Regions from separate parts of the Rummeliibacillus sp. TYF005 genome, predicted to be linked through region 1. Evidence: predicted binding sites of a transcription regulator. Region 1 holds the regulator's gene; the other holds the start of a gene.
The links. The regulator CtsR, encoded in region 1, represses protease genes until heat stress. The targets are predictions, from matches to a motif close to ATGGTCAATAAAGGTCAAACA.
Positions count from the first base shown of each region.

Region 2: a site for CtsR is predicted at 4,003-4,023, ahead of CW357_RS03545 (ATP-dependent Clp protease ATP-binding subunit). Genes of this name have one in related genera too.

Region 1 is NZ_ML122543.1:53,793-59,033, reverse strand. Features, by position in the region: gene CW357_RS03980 (protoglobin domain-containing protein) at 1-652, opposite strand, end outside; gene CW357_RS03975 (hypothetical protein) at 897-1,094, shown strand; gene corA (magnesium/cobalt transporter CorA) at 1,184-2,146, opposite strand; gene CW357_RS03965 (hypothetical protein) at 2,372-2,599, opposite strand; gene CW357_RS03960 (magnetosome magnetite crystal formation protein family) at 2,776-3,093, shown strand; gene CW357_RS03955 (CtsR family transcriptional regulator) at 3,259-3,729, shown strand; gene CW357_RS03950 (UvrB/UvrC motif-containing protein) at 3,743-4,309, shown strand; gene CW357_RS03945 (protein arginine kinase) at 4,341-5,241, shown strand, end outside.
Region 2 is NZ_ML122542.1:348,091-353,331, forward strand. Features, by position in the region: gene CW357_RS03525 (metal-sulfur cluster assembly factor) at 1-251, shown strand, start outside; gene CW357_RS03530 (ABC transporter permease) at 535-2,094, shown strand; gene CW357_RS03535 (ABC transporter ATP-binding protein) at 2,107-2,772, shown strand; gene CW357_RS03540 (Crp/Fnr family transcriptional regulator) at 2,959-3,663, opposite strand; gene CW357_RS03545 (ATP-dependent Clp protease ATP-binding subunit) at 4,039-5,241, shown strand, end outside.

The DNA.
Region 1 (5,241 bases):
TTTCTTCACTAATTGCACTTAATTCTTGTGAAGTGCTTTGAACTGAAAGAATAATATTATGCTTAAATTCATTTGCTTGGATACGTTCATCTTCTTGTTTTAGTTCATAAGCTTCTATGACAATTTGTTGTTCTAAATTTATGATTTTAGAAAAAGCATTAATAGCTAGTGCTGTATCATAATTTGATAGCTCTAGTCGTTGTATAAATGCTGAAAAAGTTGTCGTTAAGGATTGGAAAGAATTAATATACCATTTAGATTTTAGACCGATATGAACATGTACATGAGCGATTTTAATCCTTTGTTGAATATACTCATCATCAATATGACAGTTGAAAATTTCTGTAATATGACGTGTAAGTGTTACTTTTAAACGATCAATAGCGGAATATTTATTGATAATATTGCTTAAATCCGATGATTGACTAATAGAATTATAAAAATTGTCAACCATTTCGACGATTAATTCCTGTGAAAGTGGTTGTAGTTGTTTAATAATTGCTAAGTCCTCTACTGTTAGTTGCAATAATTTAGCTTGTTTTTGTATTTCTGGATGTTTTGATAGATCTAATGTGACTTGTCCAATGTATTGATTAATATTGAAATAGTTATTGCTCTTGTTTATATTACGTTTACTAGACCAAAGTGCCACCATAATGTCTCCATTTCATTAGTTATATAATTAATATTGACTATACCGATTTATCTATCATTTTATCATTTTTTTCAATATTTTACGCGTGGAATTATTACAATGTAATTAAATGTATAAGATATAGAGTATTCTTAAACAAAAAAACAAGTTTTATATCAAGGTAGAAAATAGATTGTCACAGGTTTTAAGTTACGTATAGATGTTAGCATGCTACAATAAAGAAAATGTTTTAGAGAAAAGGATGTACGATAGAATGGATAAACAAAGAGGTATGAAATACGCATTACCATTAGCTGCTGTAGTTGCTGTATCTTCTATGATGTTACTGAATTCTAATTACACTTCAGTCCCAACTACTAATCGTATTTTAATTGCAGCTGGAGCAACTTTAGTAACTTACATTTTGTCATTTATTTTATTCGGTATAAAAGATAAATAGTTTAAAATTTATCAGTCGCTAATTTTTGAAATAGAATCTTCTTTAAAAAGTAAAAATGCCTCCGTTCATAAAAATGAAAGAGGCATTTTTTATGGTTTAAATAAGTCAAACCATCCTTTATATTTGAACCAAGCTATCATTGAAATAGCAATGCCTAACATCGCTAATAAAATAATGAAGTATCCATAATGCCATTCAAGTTCTGGCATATGCTTAAAGTTCATACCATAAACCCCAGCTATAAAGGTTAATGGGATAAAGATAGATGAAATAATTGTTAAAATCATCATAATACCATTCATACGAGTAGCGTTTACTGACATATGGCTATCTCTCATATCAGCTGTTAGTTCACGATTCGACTCAACCATTTCAGTTAGTTTGAGTAAATGGTCATGAATATCTCCAAAATAGACCCTTTCTTGATCGCCCAAATTAAATCGGTAAGAATTTAATATACGATACAGTAAATCGCGCATTGGTAAAATCGTTCTTCTTATATGAAGTAAATCGCTTCGTAAGTCGAATACATTACCCATGGATTTTGTGCTATTTTGATAATTCAAATGATCTTCAATTTCATTTAAATGGTCTTCGATGTTATATACCATAGGAAAATAACTGTCTACAATTTTATCTATTGCTTGGTACATAACAAAAATAGACCCCCGTTCCCAAGTCTGTGGACGATTTGCTAATCGATTCCTTACAACGTCAAATTCCGGTACAGAGGATTTATGATAAGTTACCACAAAATTAGGGGAAACGAACAGGTTTACTTCTTCAGCTTCAAATGTTTCTTCGTTAATCTTATGGACAACTAGAAAATGATAATCATCGTAATAATCTATTTTTGGGCGTTGTAGACGCATTAAACAATCTTCAATTGCTAAAGGATGAAAGTGGAAAAAGGTATCTAATAATGCATCTTCTTTGGCATCAGGTTTCACAAAATCTACCCAATACCAATCGAATTGACCTTGTTTAATTTCTTCTAATGGGAAATTCACTTTTAGTTGTTGATCATTAGTCACTCCAAGTGTTCGAATCATTGTTACGCCTCATTTCAACCATTGTTATACTTATCCTCTCACAAAAATGCTAATGTTTCCATAAATTGAATAGAAAAAGGGCTTGTCTGAAAAGCTCTTTTGAGACAAGCCTCTTGTAATGAGAATGGTGGAATCTTAATTCGACAACCATAGCTAGCAAAATTTTATAGTAGAAAGGAATAGCCTAGTAAGTTTTCTCGTTATAAATGATCCCTACTAAAGATTTCAATAGCCGGGTTTATTAGTTGAAAGTTTCTCTAGTATATTAGAATCCCGAAAATCGGGGTGAATTGAAATTTCGTGGGATAATTTATGATGCATTGTTTCGGTACATGTCGCTGATTGCTCGCTGCAATTGTGCATTAATGAACTTTTTAGTAAGTAGTAGGGCATACCGATAAAAATGAGTAAGCTGAGTAGAATTGTCCCTATAAGTAAAAGTGCTTTTTTCATAGGAAACAACCTCCTTACTTTGTTATATAAAAAAAGACGAAACAATAATTGAAATGTTCCAGTTTAGTAGAAAGGGGTTATGTAAAGTTTTATAAAAAGTGAAACTTATTTATCGTATTGAACGTAAAATAGCTATAACATAAATGCTTTTAGTACATTGAAAGTGAGTGATTAGTTTGGAGGAAAAGGGAATAAAAGTGATCTTGCATGCAAGTGCATTTTTTGCTCCATGTTTAGTGCCAATACTCTTCTTCCTTTTTATTAAAGATGAAGAAGTAAAAAAATTATCCATTCAAGCGTTGTTATTCCAATTTGTAATGTGGTTATTAGTTGGTGTTGGGACCTTCTTATCCATCACCATAATTTTAGCTATAATTGGTATTCCGATGATTATTGTCTTCGGTCTTATGGGTATTATTGTTCCGATCATTGGGATTGTTAAAGCGTTGCAAGATGAAGCGTGGGATTATCCTATAGTGGGTAAGTGGATTTAATCAGTTAATTGTTGAGCATACTGCATATAGCGGTATGCTTTTTATGTATATTAGAAAAACGAAAACCATAAAAAGTAATGCAGAATATTTGCGACATTTTTTATAGCCTTATATAATATAGTCAAAGATAGTCAAAGTCAGTGATGCGAGTGAGGTGGAAGCTAAATGCGAAATATCTCTGACATTATTGAAGGGTATTTGAAGGAAGTTATTGAATTAGGTGGTAAAGGGCATATTGAGATAAAAAGAAGTGAGATTGCCGATAAATTTCAATGTGTACCGTCACAAATAAATTATGTCATTAATACAAGATTTACTGCTGAACGTGGTTATATAGTAGAAAGTAAACGTGGTGGAGGCGGCTATATTCGAATTTTACGTGTAAAGGCTAACTCTGAGGCAGAACTGATCGATGAAATTTTACAACAAGTCGGTGATTCAATATCCCAGTCGTCGACTCAAGATTTTATTTTCCGTTTGATTGACGAAGATGTGATTACCCGTAGAGAAGCCAAAATGATGATTGCAGCACTTGATCGTTCAGTACTATGTATTAACTTGCCGGTAAGGGATGAATTACGTGCACGAATATTGCACGCTATGTTATTAACGTTAAAGTATGACAAGCAAACGTAAAGAGGTGCAAGGTATGATTTGTGAAAATTGTAAACAGCGACCGGCTACTATCACAGTTACACAAATGAAAAATGGTAAAAAATTGACTAGGCATTATTGCGATGTGTGTAATAAGCAGTTGGATCATTTTCACTTGAACCTCGATTCAGATGAAGACCCAAATGCAGTGCAAAAATTATTTTCAAGTTGGTTTGGGACACCAAGCTGGTCGGTTCAGGCAGTTCCAATTAGTAATACTCAGACAAAAGTTCAAAACGATAGTTGTCCACAATGTGGTATGACTTATAGAAAGTTCTTAGAAGAAGGGAAATTTAATTGCCCAACTTGTTATGAAACTTTTAAGGAACAATTACCTCAAGTACTTAAAAGACTTCATAATGGTGCGATTGAGCATATTGGAAAAGTACCTGGTTCTATTAACGAAAGTTACCAGATGAAAAGGCAAATTGAAGCGTTACGGCAAGACATGAAATCGGCTGTTGAGGAAGAACGTTTTGAAGATGCAGCTACTATTCGAGACCAAGTTCGAGAATTAGAGAAAAAGTTACAATCGGGGGGTGAGGAAAGTGACGAGCATTGATCATTTTCTAAAAAGTAAGCCACCTCTTTGGATGCGTGGAGATATTAATTATGGGGATATTATTATGAGTACGCGTATTCGATTGGCTAGGAATTTAACAGGCTTTCGTTTTCCAAGGGCTTTTTCAGATGATGAAGCATTACAAATTGATAAGCTTGTATCTAGTGCAGTTATTGATGAAGACAATAATCTAGATGTTCCGTTTTCCTATTTTTCACTTCATGACATGCCAGCATTACAACGACAGGTATTAGTGGAAAAACATTTAATAAGTCCACAATTGGCAAATAAAACAAAAATGGGTTCAATCTTAGTATCAGAAGATGAAACGGTTAGTATTATGATAAATGAAGAGGATCATATCCGAATTCAATGCTTACAACCAGGGTTACAATTAGATAAAGCATATCATTTAGCGGATGAAATGGATCGCTTGTTAGAAAGAAAATTACCATACGCCTTTGATGATTCGTTTGGTTATTTAACAAGCTGCCCAACTAATACAGGTACTGGACTTAGAGCTTCTGTGATGATGCATTTACCTGCTCTAACAGTTACGAATCAAATGGGTCCACTTATTAATACGATGGCACGATTAGGAATGGTTGTGCGTGGGATTTATGGTGAGGGTACAGAGGCTATCGGAAATTACTATCAAATTTCAAACCAAATTACACTTGGTAAGCCCGAAGAAGATATAATTTTAGATTTACAAAGTGTTGCTGAACAAATCGTTCAAAAGGAAATTGGTGCAAGGAGAGCGTTATTAGAACATGCATCCATTGCTGTGTCTGACCGATTAAATCGCTCGCTAGGTGTTTTACAATATGCAAGAATCCTATCGAGTGAAGAAGCAGCAAATTGTTTATCAAATGTACGATTGGGTATAGATTTGGGGTTGATACCACCTATTCCGGATCGTGTGTTAAATG
Region 2 (5,241 bases), on a different contig from region 1:
AAATTGGTATCGATATCGTAAACCTTGGATTAGTATATGATGTAGATTTAAATGATGAAGGGATTTGCATGATTACAATGACACTTACTTCTATGGGTTGTCCATTAGGTCCGGTAATCGTCGATCAAATTCGCACAGCGTTATTTGAGATTCCTGAAGTAAAAGATGTGGATGTTAATGTAGTATGGAATCCACCTTGGTCAAAAGATATGATGTCTCGCTATGCTAAAATGGCGCTTGGCATTCGATAAAATTACAAAATCAATCAGTGAGGAGAAAATTCCTTGCTGATTTTTTTAGAACAATATACATATGATAAATCTTAATACTTTAACGATTAACTCGATTTCTAATAAGAAATCGAGTGTTTTTTTTCTTTGACACATTCCTGATACATTCGTTTTCTATACTAGTTTTGTAAACGAGATACAGTACTAATGACATCAATCAAAAACGAGCTCGGATTGAGAATGAAAAATGTACTGAGTTTAAAAAATGCGAAATTTACAATTTACTATGATAGGAGGCTTTTAAATGAATTTTATTAAACGTGCTTTTTATAGTACAAAAGCGAAAAAAGGGAGAACTCTTTTACTCACTTTTGTATTTTCAGCGATATTAATATTCATTTTAGCAGGATTAACAATACAAAGCGCTTCGCTTAAAGCAACAGAAAATGCCAAGAAAAGTATGGGGGCAACGGTTACGCTATCTACCAACATGGAGAATGCGATGAAGAAGTCAAGTTCATCTAGTAGTGATGATTCCTCTGATAAGAGTGAGCGACCTGACCCTGGGAGCTTTTCCATCACACCGGTTGATCTAGATACTGTGAATACATTAGCGAAGTTGACTAACGTCTCATCTTATAACATTTCATCATCGACTTCCGTCAATGCGAAATCTTTTGACGCTATTTCTTCAGATGATGGGGAAGAAGATGCTTCTTCTAACGCTTCAAACAAGGAAGGAAGTAGTCAACGAGGTCCTGGTGGTGGGGGTATGCAGATGATGAAGATGTCATCGGGAGATATCACCATTGAAGGCACAAATGCTACAGATACTGTAAGTAACTTCACAAATGGAACGGCAGAAATTACTGAAGGTGTAGGTATTACTGAAGATGACGCCAATACTAATAAAGCAGTAATCGAAACAAACTTAGCAGAAGCAAACGATATTTCAGTAGGTGACACGATTAAAGTTGCCGATTCCGAAGATGAAGATACAGCTTATAAATTGAAAGTTGTAGGTATTTACAAAACGTCCGAAACGGCAGACGCAAGAAGTATGAGAAATGCCGCTTTAAATCCTTATAATGCCATTTATACTTCTTATACATTTGCTAATAAGGTTAAAGGCGCTGACTATAAAGATAGTGCAGATTCAGCTGTTTATACATTATCTGATCCAGAAAAAATGGATACATTTGTGAAAGATGCTAAAAAAGCTGGTCTTGATACGGACACATACAGCTTACGTACAAATGACCAAGTATATCAACAAATGATTCAACCACTTGAAAATGTCGAGAGCTTTGCACAAAAAATTGTCATTCTTGTATCAGTAGCAGGTACTGTGATTCTCGCATTAATCGTTATATTAACGATTCGCGAACGCAAGTATGAGATTGGAGTACTACTATCTCTTGGTGAAAAGCGTACCAAAATTATTGGTCAATTTTTCGCAGAATTGCTTGCAGTCCTAGTCATTGCGCTTGTCATTTCTGGAGTAAGTGGTAAATTTGTTGGCAATATAGTGGGTGAACAGCTATTAGAACAACAAACAACAACTACGGCTTCTTCACCAAATAATCAAGGAGGCCCTGGTCAAAACGGAGGACCAAGCGGAAATAGAGGACAGGCACCTAGTGGTCAAGGCGGTCCCGGAAACGGTGGAGGGGCGCCATCCTTCTCAAACTTTGGAGCATCTAGTGCAGAAAACGCAAAGCAAATTGAAGATTTGAATATTACTTTATCATTGAAAGAATTAGTTGAGCTAGGTGGATTTGGATTAGCTATTAGCTTCCTAGCAGTAATCATTGCATCAATCGGTGTTATGCGTATGCAACCTAAAAAAATCTTAATCTCATAAGAGGGTGAAATGATGTTAGAAGTAAAAGACGTAAACTATTGGTATAAAAATATAGATGATGCTTTATATGAAAATGTAAATTTGACATTTGAAAAGGGAAAACTATACAGTATTTTAGGTTCAAGCGGGTCAGGAAAGACAACTTTTCTATCCTTGATCGCTGGACTAGATGTTCCAAAAACAGGTGAAATACTGTATGAAGGCAAATCATTAAAAAAGATAGGCCTTACAAATTACCGGAACCAATGTGTGTCGATTGTATTCCAATCGTATAATTTACTACCTTATATGTCTGCAGTAGATAATATTGTATCCGCAATGGAAATCACTCATAGTCAATCTACTAATAGGAAAGATTATGCGCTCTCTATGCTAGAAAAAGTGGGGATTACTAAGGAAATGGCACAAAAAAACGTGCAACATCTATCAGGTGGTCAGCAACAACGCGTAGCAATCGTACGAGCTATGTGCTGTGAAGCAAAACTTGTAGTAGCTGATGAACCAACAGGAAACTTAGACGAAAAAAATTCTTTAGAAATCATTCGGCTTTTTAAAGAACTTGCCCACGAGCAAGGTAAATGCGTCATTGTCATCACGCATGAAAGAGAAATCGCAAAAGAATGCGATATCGTACTCGAATTAAAACATAAAAAATTTAACGAACTACAACATCATTGAACATAGGGGAACAACGAGTTGTAATAAACAAACTAAGAATTCCTCATTTAGCAACAAACAAATCGCAAGCTCAAAGGTACTAACGAAATCTACTTCTATAAAATCAAAAAGCTTGGTTGCTACACATTGTAGAACCAAGCTTTTTGTATAGTTATATTGTAGATGGGTATAGATAAAAGATGTAAACTAGTCTATTCGACAAACACTTAATGGGCAATTTTCACATTCGCATTCATTCTTCAAAAATTCTAAATTATGGACTGTAATAATACTTTTATCAAATGAGATGACCTTTTGCTTTTTCAAATCATGTAACATTCTATTAATCACTTCTCGACTAGTGGCACATAGGTTGGCAAGGTCAGAATTAGTTAATGGATAATCAATGACAATGTCTCCGGAATCTTGAAAAATGCCATAAGTATTAGTTAAACGTATAATAGTGGAGTAAAGCGCTCCCTTTTTCCCGTATAAAAGTAAATCGCGCATTTTTGTTTGTGTTTTTAAATTTTGCAATTGCAACCACTTAATGCATTCTATTAATATAGTAGGCTCTTGACTTAAACACATTTCAAACAAATTCCGATCGAGGGTAATGACAGTTGATGGTTCCAATGCTTTAGCACTTAGTGGATAATATCCTGTTTTGCTAAAAATAATTCCCTCGCCAATACAATCATTACTTCCACAAATTCGTAGAGTCAATTCTTTACCACTTACAGTTTCTTTGGATAAAATCACTTTCCCGGATACAACGTAGAAAATATCTTTTACACGTTCACCTTCTAGACAAATATGACTACCTTTTGAAATTTTAATAAGTGAACCATTTTCTTTAAAAATCTTTGAAATATTATCAGGAAGTGGAGCTATCGTGTAAGAGTTTACCATATCATCTACAACCTTCCCTAATTTTCCTTCATTATAACATAGGAATATTGAATTATTTCGATACATTTAAATTGTCACATTTCTTTTGAAAATTTTTCGGAACAGTATGAGTATTAGTAGTAGTATAGGTAACAAAAGTAGGGTAAGTGAAAAGGAAATTGAACCTTAAGTTTTATAAAATCAGATGAAGAATAGAAATTAACTAACGCACAAATGATTGATCAAAGGAACTAAAGAGAAGAAAGAACTATGTAAATAATGCCTTTGACAAAAGGTCAAAAAAGGTCAAACATTTCTCTTTACATTTAAGAATAACGAAACTATAATGTAATTAATCAAAAGGTCAATAAAGGTCAAACAAAGGAGTTGGATCTTATGCAAATGCAAATGAACAATGAAGAACAAAAAAGCCCATTGGAACAATTTGGACGAAACTTAGTAGAAGAAGTTAAAAAAGGAAAGATGGATCCTGTAATTGGTCGTGACCAAGAAATCAGAAATGTCATTCGTATCCTTTCTCGTAAAACAAAGAATAACCCTGTATTAATCGGTGAACCAGGTGTTGGTAAAACAGCAATAGTAGAAGGATTAGCACAACGTATTGTTAAAAAAGATGTACCAGAAGGATTAAAAGACCGCCTCATTTATGAATTAGATATGAGTGCATTGATTGCTGGTGCAAGTTATCGTGGGCAATTTGAAGAACGGTTAAAAGGCGTATTAAAAGAAGTAAAAGAAAGTGAAGGTCGTATTATATTATTTATCGATGAAATTCACACAATCGTTGGAGCTGGTAAAACAGATGGTGCGATGGATGCCGGCAACATGTTGAAACCAATGTTAGCGCGTGGTGAGCTACATTGTATCGGTGCTACAACTTTAGATGAATACCGTATGTATATCGAAAAAGATCCTGCACTTGAACGTCGTTTCCAACAAGTATTAGTACGTGAACCATCTGTAGAAGATACCATTTCAATTCTACGTGGATTAAAAGAAAGATTCGAACTACACCATGCAGTAAAGATTCATGACCGAGCAATTGTAGCAGCTGCTGAACTTTCCAATCGTTATTTAACTGAAAGATTCTTACCAGATAAAGCAATCGATTTAATCGACGAAGCATGTGCAATGATTCGTACAGAAATTGATTCTATGCCACAAGAGTTAGATGAAGTAACACGTCGACAAATGCAATTAGAAATTGAAGAACAAGCATTGATGAAAGAAAAGGATGATGCAAGTCAAAAACGTTTGGTTGCTTTACGTGAAGAACTTGCAAAACTGAAAGAATCATCAAAAGCGATGAAAGAACAATGGGAATCAGAAAAATCTTCATTGCATACAATTCAAGAAAAACGTGAAGTTCTGAACCGATATCGTAGAGAATTAGAAGACGCAGAAAATGATTATGACTTAAACAAAGCAGCAGTACTACGTCACGGCAAAATTCCAGAACTTGAAAAGGAATTGCAACAATTAGAAAAAACAATGCAAGGTGAAAACGAAACAAGACTTTTAAGAGAAGATGTTACTTCTGAAGAAATTGCATCGATCGTTTCTAGATGGACAGGCATT